Regions from separate parts of the Halomonas sp. ISL-56 genome, predicted to be linked through region 1. Evidence: predicted binding sites of a transcription regulator. Region 1 holds the regulator's gene; each other region holds the start of a gene.

Region 1 (3,208 bases):
TGCCTCTCCGGCGGCAAGGACAGCTACACCATGCTGGAGATTTTGCGCAACTTGCAGCGCAACGCGCCGGTCAATTTTTCACTGGTAGCGGTCAACCTGGATCAGAAACAGCCGGGGTTTCCCGAGCACGTGTTGCCTGCCTATCTGGATAAGCAGGGCGTGGAGTATCACATTGTCGAGCGCGATACCTACTCAGTGGTGAAGGAGAAAACCCCCGAAGGCAAAACTACCTGCGCGCTCTGTTCACGGCTTCGCCGCGGCTCGCTGTATGGCTTTGCTGAAGAGATTGGCGCCAACAAAATAGCGCTGGGTCATCACCGGGAAGATATCCTCGAAACCCTGTTTCTGAATATGTTCTTCGGCGGCAATCTGAAAGCGATGCCGCCCAAGCTGCTATCTGATGATGGTAAGAATATCGTTATTCGACCGTTGGCCTACTGCAAAGAGGCAGATATCGCCGAATTCTCGCGGCTGATGGAATTCCCGATCATCCCCTGCAACCTCTGCGGCTCCCAGCCCAATATGCAGCGCCAGGTAGTCAAAGAGATGCTCGCCGAGTGGGACAAAAAGTTTCCCGGTCGCCTGGAGAGCATGTTCAAGGCCGTCACCAATATTGCCCCTTCCCAGTTGGCCGACCGCAACCTTTTCGATTTTGAAGGTCTAGAGGCCAAGCAAGCAGAGCTACTGGCGGGGCGCATCCAGGCCTTTAACGTCAGCTAACCGTTTGCTCTTCCTCTTCGGCGAGGGTAATCAAGCGCGGCATATCGAGAATATTGACCTCTCGCCCGGAAACCGCCACCACGCTCTGCTGCTGAAAGCGGCTTAAAATGCGGCTGACGGTTTCCACCGCTAAGCCCAGGTAGTTGCCGATATCGGCTCTGGGCATTGAGAGGCGAAAGCTATAAGGCGAGTAGCCCCGACGACGAAAGCGATCCGAGAGTGTGATCAAAAAGCTCGCCAGCCGCTGGTCGGCGGTTTTACGCGACAGCAGGCGCATCATACGCCGATCATCGCGTAACTCTTTGCTCATGCTGCGATACAGCTGGCCTCGTAGCTCGGGGATCTCTTCTGAGAGCAAATCCAAGCGGTCAAAGGGAATCTCGCAGATGGTGGTGGTTTCCAGGGCGATCACGCTACCGGGGTAGTGCTCTTCGTCAATGCCATCCAGCCCCACCAGCTCACTGGGTAGGTAGAAATTGGTCAACTGCTCGCTGCCGTTACCCTCGGCGGTGATCTGCTTCAAGCTGCCCGAACGTACTGCATAAACGCTGGTAAAGGCGTCACCCTGGCGAAACAGCGGCTCGCCTTTTTTAAGCGGCGCGCGGCGGCGAATAATCGCATCGAACTGCCCCATATCGTCCAACTCAAGGGCAAGCGGCAGGCACAGTGAGCTTAAGCTGCAGGTTTGGCAGCGCGCTTCGTGGAGTAGCGAGCGCCGACGGCTCATGGGTTCCAGCATGCGTTGCTCCTTGAGTGGGTCATGCTTATCAATTAGTAAATCCTTACTTATTATAGTCGCTTTAGCATGTTTGCCTAAAAGAGATTAGACAATTTTAGAGTAGCGCTGCCCCGTTTGCCCAGCAAGATGGGCATCAAAGGCCATGGCTAAATGGCGAATCAGCAGCCGCCCCATGGGCGTGGCATTAAGTTGATCACCACTACGCGTCAGTAGGCCATCTTGCTCGGCGCTCTGTAAACGTTCCAGAGCGGGTGCGAAATAGCGGGGGGCATCGATGTTCCAGCGCTGGCTGACCACAGAAAGGTCAATGCCCATATCGCACATCAGCCGTTCAATCACGTCCCGGCGGATAAGATCGTCGTCGCTCAACCGCACGCCGCGCAAGGTAGCAAGCTGGCCCTGATCCAGCGCCGCTTCATAGCGTGCCAGATCGCTCGGGTTCTGTGCGTAGACGTCATCAATGCGCGAAATCGCCGAAACGCCAAGCCCAATTAAGTCGCACTGCGCGTGGCTGGAGTAGCCTTGGAAGTTACGCTGCAACGAGCCGTCGCGCTGGGCAACGGCCAGGCTATCATCAGGCCGGGCAAAGTGATCCATACCGATATGTACATAGCCTGCCGCGGTGAGCATCTCAATGGTAGTGCGCAGAATCGCCAGTTTCTCTTCGCCACCCGGCAAATCATCGACATTGATACGCCGCTGGGGGGCAAAGCGCTCGGGCATATGGGCGTAATTAAATACTGAAAGGCGCGCCGGGTTTAGCTCAATCACCTGGCGCAGAGTGTCGGCAAAACTCTTTTCAGTCTGAAAAGGTAAACCGTAAATAAGATCGAGATTAAGCGAGCGAAAGCCCAGGCGGTGAGCCTCCTCCATTAGCGTTTCGGTAAGTACTCGAGGCTGAATGCGGTTAATGGCTTTCTGTACCAGCGGACTTAAGTCCTGCACCCCCAGGCTGATGCGATTAAAACCGAGGGATTCGAGGTGGCGTAGAGTAAATACATCCGCTTCGCGAGGATCTATTTCAATGGCGTAATCGCGATCCGTCGACGAGGAGAGGCCAAAGCGGGCATCCAGTCGATCGATCAGGTCGCCCATTTGGTTCAAGCTAAGAAACGTTGGCGTACCACCCCCCCAATGCAGCTGTTCTACCGGCCGTGATGTATCCAGGTGGCGTGCGGTCAGCACCATCTCACGGTCAAGCCTCGTTATGTAGGGCTCGGCCAGGGCGGTATTCTTGGTAGCAATTTTATTACATGCACAGTAGAAGCAAATCTTGCGGCAAAAAGGCACGTGAACATACAGCGACAGCGGTCGCTTACTGGTATTGCTCCGCTCAAGCGCTTGGATCAGGTCGCTGGGGGTAAATTGGTCGTGAAATGACAGCGCCGTAGGGTAAGAGGTGTAGCGTGGGCCACTGGTGTCGTAGCGGCGCAGCAGGGCTTCATCCCACACCGGCTGCGTGGGCGCTGCCGCCACAGACGAGGCAAGAGGTGAAACCACAGGGGCATGAACGGGCATGAAGGGGCGCTCCGACGTTAGGAAATGCCGCTAGCCTAACCCGTAGCGAAAACGTAAAGATTGAGCCATGTCATGCTAATGATGTGCAGTGAGCGTCCACAGTTGCCAGAGCGCAAAAGCGATAATCGTTAGCGCCGCCACGCTGCGCGTCGCCGGGTGACGAATCAGGTGGCTTAGCTGGCGCGCTGCGAGGCCAGTGGCGAGCAGCGCAGGCAGGGTGCCTAGTCCAAA
Region 2 (3,208 bases), on a different contig from region 1:
ACACTGTTCATGCGCTCCAGCAGATCGAACCGACGGGGCTGGGCGACGCTTAGAGCCCCCGTTGGGCAGGCCAGCGTACAGGCGCTGCACCCCTGGCAGAGGTGGGGTTCGACACGAATCAGGGCGCCTTCGGAGCGGATAGCGTCGGCACCACAGACATCCAGACAGCGCGTGCAGCCCGTCTGCCCGGCGATCTCGTGGGCACAGATTTCCGCTGTGTAAGCGAAGTAGCGGGGTTTCTCGAAAGTACCCACCAGCTCGCCTGCCTGGGCGGCAAGATCCGATGGCATGACCGACGCATCGGCATGCAGGTAGCCCGGGGGATGTACCAAGCGTGCGAGTAGCGGATGCGTCGAGAGATCCATGATGATGTCGGCGGTCAGCAAGTGGGAGGCGTTGGTTTCCGTCATCGCCGATTCGATACGAAAGTCGCCCAGCCAGCCCTCGATGCGTAGCGGCGAAGCGTCGACCACCGTCCAGCTCTCGGGAGTCTGGCTGGCCGCCAGCCCCGGCGCTATGGCAATGATTCGCCCCTGGGTAAAATCACTGGCGAGTGCCAGCAGCGTCGATGCGCGATCACTGATCAGCGCCACAACCCCGTCAGACTGGTAAGTAACCCCGTTCACTGCGGCCCTTCCCACAGCGACGCGCGTCAGAATCGGTGTCCGACAGGTTGATCCATTGCTGAAGGGTTGCTGATTCATTTCGACTCCATTGCGGACAGGGGCATCACCCAGTGCTGACGTTGCAACAGCCCGCGGCTGCCTGTAGTCCCTGTCGATATCTACCGTATCCAGCAGGCTGCGCTCGGTATCGTTTCTTGCCTGCTCCAAACGTTGACGAAGTTGCTGCACTTCCTCAGCCAGGGCTTCGCGCTGGAACTGTCGGTTCAAGTCGAGACAACAGGTTCGCAATTTGCTGGCCCACAGGCCCAGGGTGTAGATGACCCTTGGCAGACGATGCGGGCCGACGACGATCAAGGTGATCAGACAAACAACCAACATCTCCCAGGTGCTAACATCAAACATAGGGATGGTGGCAAAATTCGGGGAACATGGATTTCGCTCCTTGGCAGGCAACGGCCTGCATTCACATCACTCTAGGAGCATTGAGGTAGCATGCCAGCATAGACCGGCGCGAGCTTGATTCAGGTCAAGCATCAGGGAAGTATTGTGTTCTTTGTGGAGAAGTGTCTCGGCAACCGCGGATACTGATCTACCGAGCCTAAATGCGGCAAACTGACATCAGCTTTTTAAATGAAAATAGTTAATAGGAACAATGACGTAATGGAATCACCCGCTAAACGCCGCCACTACCATGCCTGGTTGCTAGCCGCTCGCCCCCGAACGCTGCCACTGGCCTGCGCGTCTATACTATTGGGCAGTGGGTTAGCGGCTAGCGTGGATGCTTTTAATGGCGCGGTGCTTTTGCTCGCCCTGCTGACCGCGATTGCGCTACAGATACTCTCTAATCTCGCCAATGACTATGGCGACGCGGCTTCCGGCGCTGATGATCAGGCACGCATTGGGCCGGTGCGGGCGGTCTCTTCAGGCTTGCTAACGCCACAGGCAATGCGCACAGGGATGGTAATTACGGCAATCGTAGCAGCGCTGTTAGGGCTTTCATTATTGGTGACCGCCTTTGGCAACCAGTGGGGCCAAATTGTTACTTTCCTGCTGCTAGGTGCCGTCTCTTTATTAGCCGCCGTGACCTATACCGTTGGGTTGGGTGGAACGCCCTATGGATATCGGGGGCTGGGGGATATTTCCGTCTTTATATTTTTCGGACTGCTCGGCGTGCTGGGCACTTACTACCTCTATACGCAGCAACTCAGTTGGTTGCCGTTACTGCCCGCCGCAGCGTGTGGGCTGCTGGCCACCGCCGTGCTCAATGTGAATAACGTGCGCGATATCGAAAGCGATGCGCGTAACGGCAAGATCACCCTGGCGGTGCGGTTGGGCCGCGAGAACGCGATTAACTACCACTGGGCATTATTGGTACTGGCGCTGTTACTCACCGTGGTTTATCTGGCAGCTCTCCCCGCTCCCTGGTTGAGCTGGAGTTGCCTGCTGGTCGCCAAGCCACTGACGGATGCCGCCAGAACGTTACGTCATACTCGTGATGGCGAGGTGCTGACCGGCATGCTGAAGAAAACCGCCATTTCGACGCTGCTGTATAGCGTACTGTTGTCTATTGGTTTGGTGCTGGCTTAGTCAACGTTTTATCTAATGTTTTAGCTGCCCCTGTCAGCGGGGCAATCACCCCGCTGACAGTCGACTAACGCTTGCAACGCTAGCCTTAAAGCACCACCTCATAACCCTCAAACTTAGGTGGGCCGAGGTAGATGCCTTCCGGCGCTTTGGCATTGGCGTGGGCTTTGCGGAACGCGTCTGACTTTGTCCAGTCACGGAAAGCCTCTTCCGACTCCCACACGCTGTGGGAGATAAACACGGTGTGATCTTCCTGGCTTTCGCCTTGCAGCATCTTGAACTGCTTGAAGCCCGGCACTTCATCCAGGTGAGAATCTCGGTTGCGCCACACCTCTAAAAAGTCCTCTTCGCGGCCTGGGGCAATCCTAAAACGGTTCATAGCGATATACACTGTTACTCTCCTGTTGAACTGATCCTGCTGGGTTGATTACGCAAACGCTACCTTGATGGTAACGTCATCGGCTCATGACGAATAGCTTGGACGAATAGGCTTCACGGTTAATGGCTAAGGCACCCATTCAGGTTGTTTGGTTCAAACGCGATTTACGTATTCATGATCATGCGCCGCTCACCAACGCTGCCATGGCGGGCCCCGTGCTACCCGTATTTGCGATTGAACCCGGCCAGTGGCAAGCGCCGGATAGCGCTCTGCGCCACTGGCAGTTTGCCGCTGACTCACTTATCGACCTTTCCAACGCACTCGAAACACTCGGCCTGCCGCTGTGTATTTGGCAAGGCGATATGGTTGATTTGCTCAACGCCCTGAAAGCCCAATACGGCGAGTTTACCCTGCACGCTCATCAGGAAACGGGCAACGCCTGGAGCTTTGAGCGAGACAAATGCGTTCACGCATGGTGTCGAGAGCACCACGTGAGTTGGCAGGAAGCGCGCCAGCAGGGCGTGGTGCGTGGGCTGACTAGCCGCACAGGCCACCAGAGCCGCTGGGAGTCGCACTGGGAAACGCTGATGACCGCCCCCACCGCCGCTGCGCCGCAAAA
Region 3 (3,208 bases), on a different contig from region 1:
TTCCAGGCGGCCCGGTTATCAAGAATATCGTTCCAGGTCACCATACCCGTTAGCAGCATGCCGCAGATGACGATTAACCCCACCAGTGAGGCAGAGATAATGTCACTCGCAAAAATCCACAGCAGCAGAGCCGAAACGACCATGATGACGAGCACTATTTCATTGCGAGTCAGAGCGCCCAGCTTGGTTAATTCCTGCCCAGCCCAGTCGGAAATTTCGTGGCCCGCCTTCACTTCTGGCGCGCATAGCCAATAGCTTAATAGTGGCACCAGCAGCAGGAGCAGAATGCCCACCGGCGCTACCGCCATAAACCACTGCCCCCAGTTGATCTCTATGCCGGTTGCACTTTCGGTTAGTGCGATGGCTAATAAGTTAGGGGCCAGCGCGGTTAAAAATAGCGAACTGGTCACGCAGGTAGAGGCAAGCGCCGTCCACATCAAAAAGCTGCCCATACGCTTCATGCTGGGGTCGTTAGGCAGTGAATCGTAAAGCGGCGGCAGGTTGCGAATCACCGGGTAGATCGTGCCCCCGCTGCGGGCGGTGTTGGAGGGGGTAAAGGGCGCCAAAATGCCATCGGCAATCATCACTGCGTAGCCTAGGGTCAAGGTGCGCTTGCCCATGGTTTTGACCAGCCAGAGGGATATTCGCTTGCCCAAACCGGTTTTTTCATACCCCAGGGCAAACATAAAGGCGCCAAAAATTAGCCAGACGGTGGCGTTGGTAAAGCCCGACACCGCCCATGAAAAGGCTTGGCTGGCGGGGTTAAATCCGTCAGCCGCTAGCTGTTCCGGGGAAAACAGCACCCAGGGGGAGAGCAGCGCCACTAGCGTCACGCCGATCAAACCCACCACCGCACCTGGTAATGGTTCAAGGATTAAGCCCACTACGACGCCCAGAAAAATAGCGAAGAAGTACCAGGCATGGGGCGCAAGCCCAGAGGGCGTGGGTAAAAGTGCAATGATAATAGCGACGGCTAATGGAGCTAGCAGTTTCCATCGCGATGAGGGTTGAGCATTAGTCGTCATGCAGCACCTCTCTTGAGCCTGTTAGGGCTATGTTTATTGCTTGGCAGATAGCTTTCTGCCCGGCAATGAGTGGCTTGAAGAGTAGGTGGTGTGGGGCGAGTTAAATAGCAATATTCACTCGATTTCCAACTTGCTTGACGTGTGTCAATAGTTCTTTCGACTAATGAGAAGCGCCTGCCAAGGGCGTGGTAAGTTCGAATAATGAAAGGGCACCGAAGAGTGTCGCTACCACCACCTTTGACTTGGCTAACGGAAGGAAGCGTCATGCAGCAGCGAGATTTCGATATCGTGATTGTCGGTGGGGGTGGCGCAGGCTTACGCGCTGCCATTGGTGCTGCAGAGCACGCCAAAGAGCACAACACCCCGCAACGCATTGCGCTGCTGTCCAAGGTGTACCCGATGCGCTCGCATACCGTGGCGGCGGAAGGTGGGGCGGCTGCCGTGACTAGTGCCGAGGATTCCCATCAGGCGCATTTTGACGACACGGTGTCAGGCGGTGACTGGCTGGTTGAGCAGGGCGTCGTCGATTACTTTGTTCATCATGCCTATCAAGAGCTGGTGCAGATGGAGCGCTGGGGCTGCCCCTGGAGCCGTAAGGACGATGGTCAGGTACAGGTGCGCCGCTTTGGCGGCATGAAAACTGCCCGCACCTGGTTTGCTGCGGACAAAACCGGCTTCCATATGCTTCACACGCTGTTTCAAACCTCGCTGAAATACCCCGAAATCGAGCGCTTTGATGAGTTCTTCGTGCTCGATCTTGCCGTTCATGAAGGTGCTGTGATTGGCGTGATCGCCCTGCAGATAGCCACCGGTGAACTGACCCTGCTGCGCGCTAAAGCGGTGATTCTCGCTACCGGCGGCGCCGGGCGCCTGTTCCGCTTCAATACTAACGCGGGAATTGTCACCGGCGACGGCATGGCGATGGCCTACCGTCACGGCGTAGCGCTGCGGGATATGGAGTTTGTTCAGTATCATCCCACTGGCCTACCCGGCTCCGGCATTTTGATTACCGAAGCGTGTCGGGGCGAAGGCGGCATTCTGCTTAATAAAGACGGCTACCGCTATCTTCAGGATTACGGCCTTGGCCCGGAAACGCCGCTGGGCAAGCCGGAAAACAAGTACATGGAGCTGGGCCCGCGGGACAAACTCTCCCAGGCCTTCTGGCAAGAGCAGCAGGCGGGCCGCACCGGCAAGTTTGGCGACAGCGACGTGGTCTATCTTGACCTGCGCCACCTGGGTGAAAAGACTATTCTTGAGCGCCTGCCTTTTATCTGCGAGTTGGCCAAAGCCTATATCAACGTCGACCCGGTGAAAGAACCCATCCCCATTCGCCCGGCGGTGCACTACACCATGGGCGGCATTGAAACCAACCCACAGTGTGAAACCTCCATCGCTGGGCTCTACGCCGCCGGGGAGTGCGCTTCGGTGGGGCTGCACGGTGCCAACCGCCTGGGCTCAAACTCGCTGACCGAGCTATTGGTGTTTGGCCGCCTGGCCGGTGAGCAGGCAAGCAAGCGTGCGGCGCAAACCGAGTGGGCCGATGAGCGCCTGCTGGAAGCCCAGGGCGACCGCCAACAAGCTAAGCTGTTGCGGCTATGCGACGGCACAGGTAGTGGGGAAAATTGGGTAGAGCTCAAGCATGCCATGGTACAAGCCATGGAGAGTGGCTGCGGGATTTACCGCAGCGAAGAGGGCATGCGCCACTCGCTGGATACCATGCGCCAGCTTCGTGCACGCTTTAACCAGGTTCGCGTTAACGATACCAGCAAGATATTCAACACCGAGCTGCTGGAGTGTTTGGAGCTGGAGTGTGGCCTGGATATTGCCGAAGCCTCCTGTTTAGGGGCGCTTGAACGCCGTGAATCCCGCGGTGCTCACCAGCGCCTGGATGAAGGCATGCAGAAGCGCGATGACGTTAACTACCTCAAGCACAGCCAGGTTTTTTACCAGGGCGATGGCCATGCCGAGCTGTGCTGGCAGGACGTTGATGTGCAATTCTCCGCCCCGGCAGAGCGGGCCTATGGCGATGCGGGCAAGGGGAGTAAGGCATGAGCACCGATCAGATCACTACCAAGCACATCAGCGTCAAACGCTACCTGCCGGACAGCTCGGCTGAACCCTACTGGCAGGCGTACGACTTGCCTGTGGATGACAGCACCTCACTGCTGGATGCCCTCAACCAT
Region 4 (3,208 bases), on a different contig from region 1:
CGCCGCACGGCGGTAGCAACAGCCATCCGGGAAGATGACTAACGGTACATCTGTCATGCGGTCGAAATCGTGCCGTTGTGAGGCCACCCAATGGAGAGGCTCTCGCCGCAGCAGATGGCACTGCCAGCGCGGGTCGCTTGGGGTGAAGTCTCCCGCAGACTTAAAAATGGCGAGATCAAGGCCGTTACTGTCGAGCTGGTGGAGCAGTTGCGACGAGAGGGCTGAGACGACTTCCAGGCGCAGATTGCGGTTTAGCTCGGCGCAGCGAGAAATAGCCCCATGCAGATCCAACACCTTGAAATCATCGGGAACGCCAATCAGCAGGCGACCGGCAATCTCCGGTTGCTGCATGGCACTCACCGCCTCAGAGGTACGGGCAAGTATTTCATTGGCAGCGGGTAGAAAGCGCTCACCGTCTGCCGTTAAGCCAAGGATGTGGCCTTGGCGACGTTCCAGTAACTTGCAGCCCAGTATCTCCTCCAGCCGCTTCAGGCTTTGGGTGACCGCAGACTGGCTGCGGAATAGCTGAAGCCCTGTCTGCTGAAAACCATTGCCTTCGGCTAACAGCACAAAAGCGCGCAGGTGCTCCAGGGTGACCCGCCTATCGCCCAAGGGGGAGGGTTGGCAAGCAAACACGCTCTGTCTCCATGCTAAACATTAATTTAACTAATTATGGTGGGTTAATAATTAATTTCCACTGCACGTAACTCCCATGCACCCTCTATTACGTAGTGACGCAAAAGCCAGCGGGCGCTTTTAGGGGGCTGTATGAACAATTTCGCGTTAACCGGTTTGGTGGTTATTTTTAGTATCGTTTGGAGTTCGGCATTTATCGCCGGGGCTATTGCGCTGACGGATTTTGACCCCTTTACGCTGCTCACACTCCGGTTCTTATTGAGTGCGTTACTGATGCTACCCCTTTGCCTTATCTGCGGCGGATTCCGGTGGTCAACCCATGGGGATCGCATCGCTATCCGGCGCGGATTGCTGCTCGGTGTTCTTAATAATGCCCTTTACCTGGGGCTGAGCTTTGCCGCCTTGCAAACGGTTCGCCCCCAGGTCGTTATTGTGATTGTCAGCTGCGCACCGCTGGCCACAAGTTTGCTATCGGCATGGTGGGGCGTAGAACCGCTTTCTCCAATGAAACTTCTCGGCGCGGCGCTGGGGTTAGTGGGAGTGGTGGTCATCTCTGGCGTTGCTAGTGGCATGCCAGTGGATATCGGGGGCGTACTGATGGCAACCGGCGGCATGCTCGCCTTTGCCAGTGGCACGGTTTTCTTCCGGGGCCAAGGCGCAGGCCTACCCGTCTTACAGGCCAATTTCTGGCAATCCATTGCTGGCGCCGTCGCGCTTCTCCCCATGGCAATGGCGTTCGGGCAGCCGCTTACCGTGCCTTCTATCGCCACCATGATAGCGATTACACATCTAGTACTTATCGTCACCATAGGCGGAATGAGCCTCTGGCTTGTGCTGATCCGCATCAGCGGCGCCTCGACGGCATCCAGCTACCACCTTCTTAATCCGTTCTTCGGCGTACTACTCGCTTATCTAATACTAGGGGAGCCGTTGCGCATGGCGGATTTTATTGGGGCTGGGCTGATTGTAAGTGGCCTGTTTCTGAGCACTCAGGCAAGGGCGAGAGCACCGCAGTGTTAGGACAGTTGTAGTGCATTAGAGAGCAGTGGCAAAAACATGATACAGGTCATGGCCGTAGCCTAAAGTGTGATGAGGAGAGCATGGGATTCAACGAACTTTGCTGCTAGGCTCATTTTACTAGAGCTAAAAAAGCCGCAGGGAACAATCTATGCCACAGGCACCTCGCATCGAGCTTCACCCCGCTAGCCAACGCGTGCAGATGCATGTAGATGGAAAGCTGCTTGCCGACTCCAGACAAGCCCTCGAACTCCGCGAAATTGGTAACCCGCCGCGTCACTACTTCCCACGAGAAGACGTGCGGATGGAATTGCTTACCCTTTCTGAAACGACCACCCACTGTCCGTTTAAAGGCCACACGGTGTATTTCTCGCTGGGCGACCATAAAGATATTGCCTGGAGCTACGAGCAGCCGATTGAAGGGATGGAAGCTATAACGGGTAAGGTGGCGTTTTATAAGCAAATTAGCAAATGACGCCTTTCGACCCTAAGCGCCCATACCAGCACAGTCGTTCGGCATCTAATTTTTGCTAGGTGGGATCCAGCATGAGCCAATAATGAATTCTATTTTTGTCAGAATTTTTGGATTGTATGAAAATTGAGTCGCAAATGGTGGTGTCGGCCTTTGTAGCACATTGTTGTAACTCTTTATTATTAGCTATGGTGAGGATTTATGGCGTTTAAAAAACCGTCTGCGCAAGTCCCTGTCCCGGAGAGTCCAGATCGACTTTTTCGAGATTTGCCTCGCCGCAAGCATCCGAGCCTATATGATCACCAAGGACAGGTTCTCCGCACATACGTTTCCGAGGCACTAAGAGCACCAGATGTAGCGCTCCAGTTGCCAACCGGCAGTGGAAAAACCCTCGTTGGACTATTACTAGCTGAATGGCGACGACGCAAGTACGGCGAGCGGGTAGTCTACCTTTGTCCTACTAGGCAGCTTGTGAGTCAAGTGGCTGACGAAGCATCTGACAAGTATGGACTGTCTGTTCAGGCTTTTACTGGCTCTGTGAAGAACTACACGCCCGATGCTAAAGCTGCCTATTTAGATGGAAATAAAGTGGCTGTCACAACTTACAGCAGTCTATTTAATACCAACCCGTTTTTTGAAGATCCAGATATTATCCTTGTCGACGATGCTCACGCGTCAGAGAACTATATTGCTAGTCAGTGGACAGTCCATATCAGTAGGTCTGGCGAGGATCAGAGTCTGTTCGATGCTGTCGCTAGCGTGCTTAAAAGCCAATTGTCAAAGACCAGCTATGCCCGCATGATTGGGGAAAGAGATGGATTTGACGACATGACATGGGTCGATAAGATTCCAAGCTACAAATTGTCTGAAGTCGCCCAAGAACTTCAAACAGTCATATCTCAAAATATAGGTAGAAGCGATCAGCGCCATGCTTGGAGCATGCTTGCGGATCACCTTACTGCGTGCCAGTTGTATATCACATGCTCGGAAATAATGATTAGGCCACTAATACCTCCGACCTGGACGCATCATCCTTTTGTTGGGGCGAAGCAACGAATTTTCATGTCTGCCACTTTAGGAGCC

What was found. Region 1 encodes FNR, which switches genes on or off when oxygen is low (the NO sensors DNR and NnrR bind a similar motif). Its sites were predicted from a motif close to TTGATNTANATCAA; they were not measured.
Region 2: J7J49_RS11450 (1,4-dihydroxy-2-naphthoate polyprenyltransferase) is a predicted target of FNR. The motif match lies at 1,143-1,156, and genes of this name have one in related genera.
Region 3: frdA (fumarate reductase (quinol) flavoprotein subunit) is a predicted target of FNR. The motif match lies at 1,160-1,173, and genes of this name have one in related genera.
Region 4: J7J49_RS19800 (DUF427 domain-containing protein) is a predicted target of FNR. The motif match lies at 1,693-1,706, and genes of this name have one in related genera.

The regions. Positions count from the first base shown of each region.
Region 1 is NZ_JAGGRO010000011.1:462,099-465,306, reverse strand. It holds gene ttcA (tRNA 2-thiocytidine(32) synthetase TtcA) at 1-720, shown strand, start outside; gene fnr (fumarate/nitrate reduction transcriptional regulator Fnr) at 713-1,459, opposite strand; gene hemN (oxygen-independent coproporphyrinogen III oxidase) at 1,544-2,977, opposite strand; gene J7J49_RS10060 (sulfite exporter TauE/SafE family protein) at 3,053-3,208, opposite strand, start outside.
Region 2 is NZ_JAGGRO010000012.1:158,134-161,341, forward strand. It holds gene J7J49_RS11445 (4Fe-4S binding protein) at 1-914, opposite strand, end outside; partial or broken gene J7J49_RS22855 (Sec-independent protein translocase subunit TatA/TatB) at 918-1,028, opposite strand; gene J7J49_RS11450 (1,4-dihydroxy-2-naphthoate polyprenyltransferase) at 1,287-2,213, shown strand; gene hmuQ (heme-degrading protein HmuQ) at 2,299-2,601, opposite strand; gene J7J49_RS11460 (cryptochrome/deoxyribodipyrimidine photo-lyase family protein) at 2,712-3,208, shown strand, end outside.
Region 3 is NZ_JAGGRO010000012.1:145,282-148,489, reverse strand. It holds gene J7J49_RS11410 (anion permease) at 1-1,025, opposite strand, end outside; gene frdA (fumarate reductase (quinol) flavoprotein subunit) at 1,290-3,077, shown strand; gene J7J49_RS11400 (succinate dehydrogenase/fumarate reductase iron-sulfur subunit) at 3,074-3,208, shown strand, end outside.
Region 4 is NZ_JAGGRO010000024.1:64,909-68,116, forward strand. It holds gene J7J49_RS19790 (LysR family transcriptional regulator) at 1-636, opposite strand, end outside; gene J7J49_RS19795 (DMT family transporter) at 769-1,656, shown strand; gene J7J49_RS19800 (DUF427 domain-containing protein) at 1,805-2,128, shown strand; gene J7J49_RS19805 (DEAD/DEAH box helicase) at 2,327-3,208, shown strand, end outside.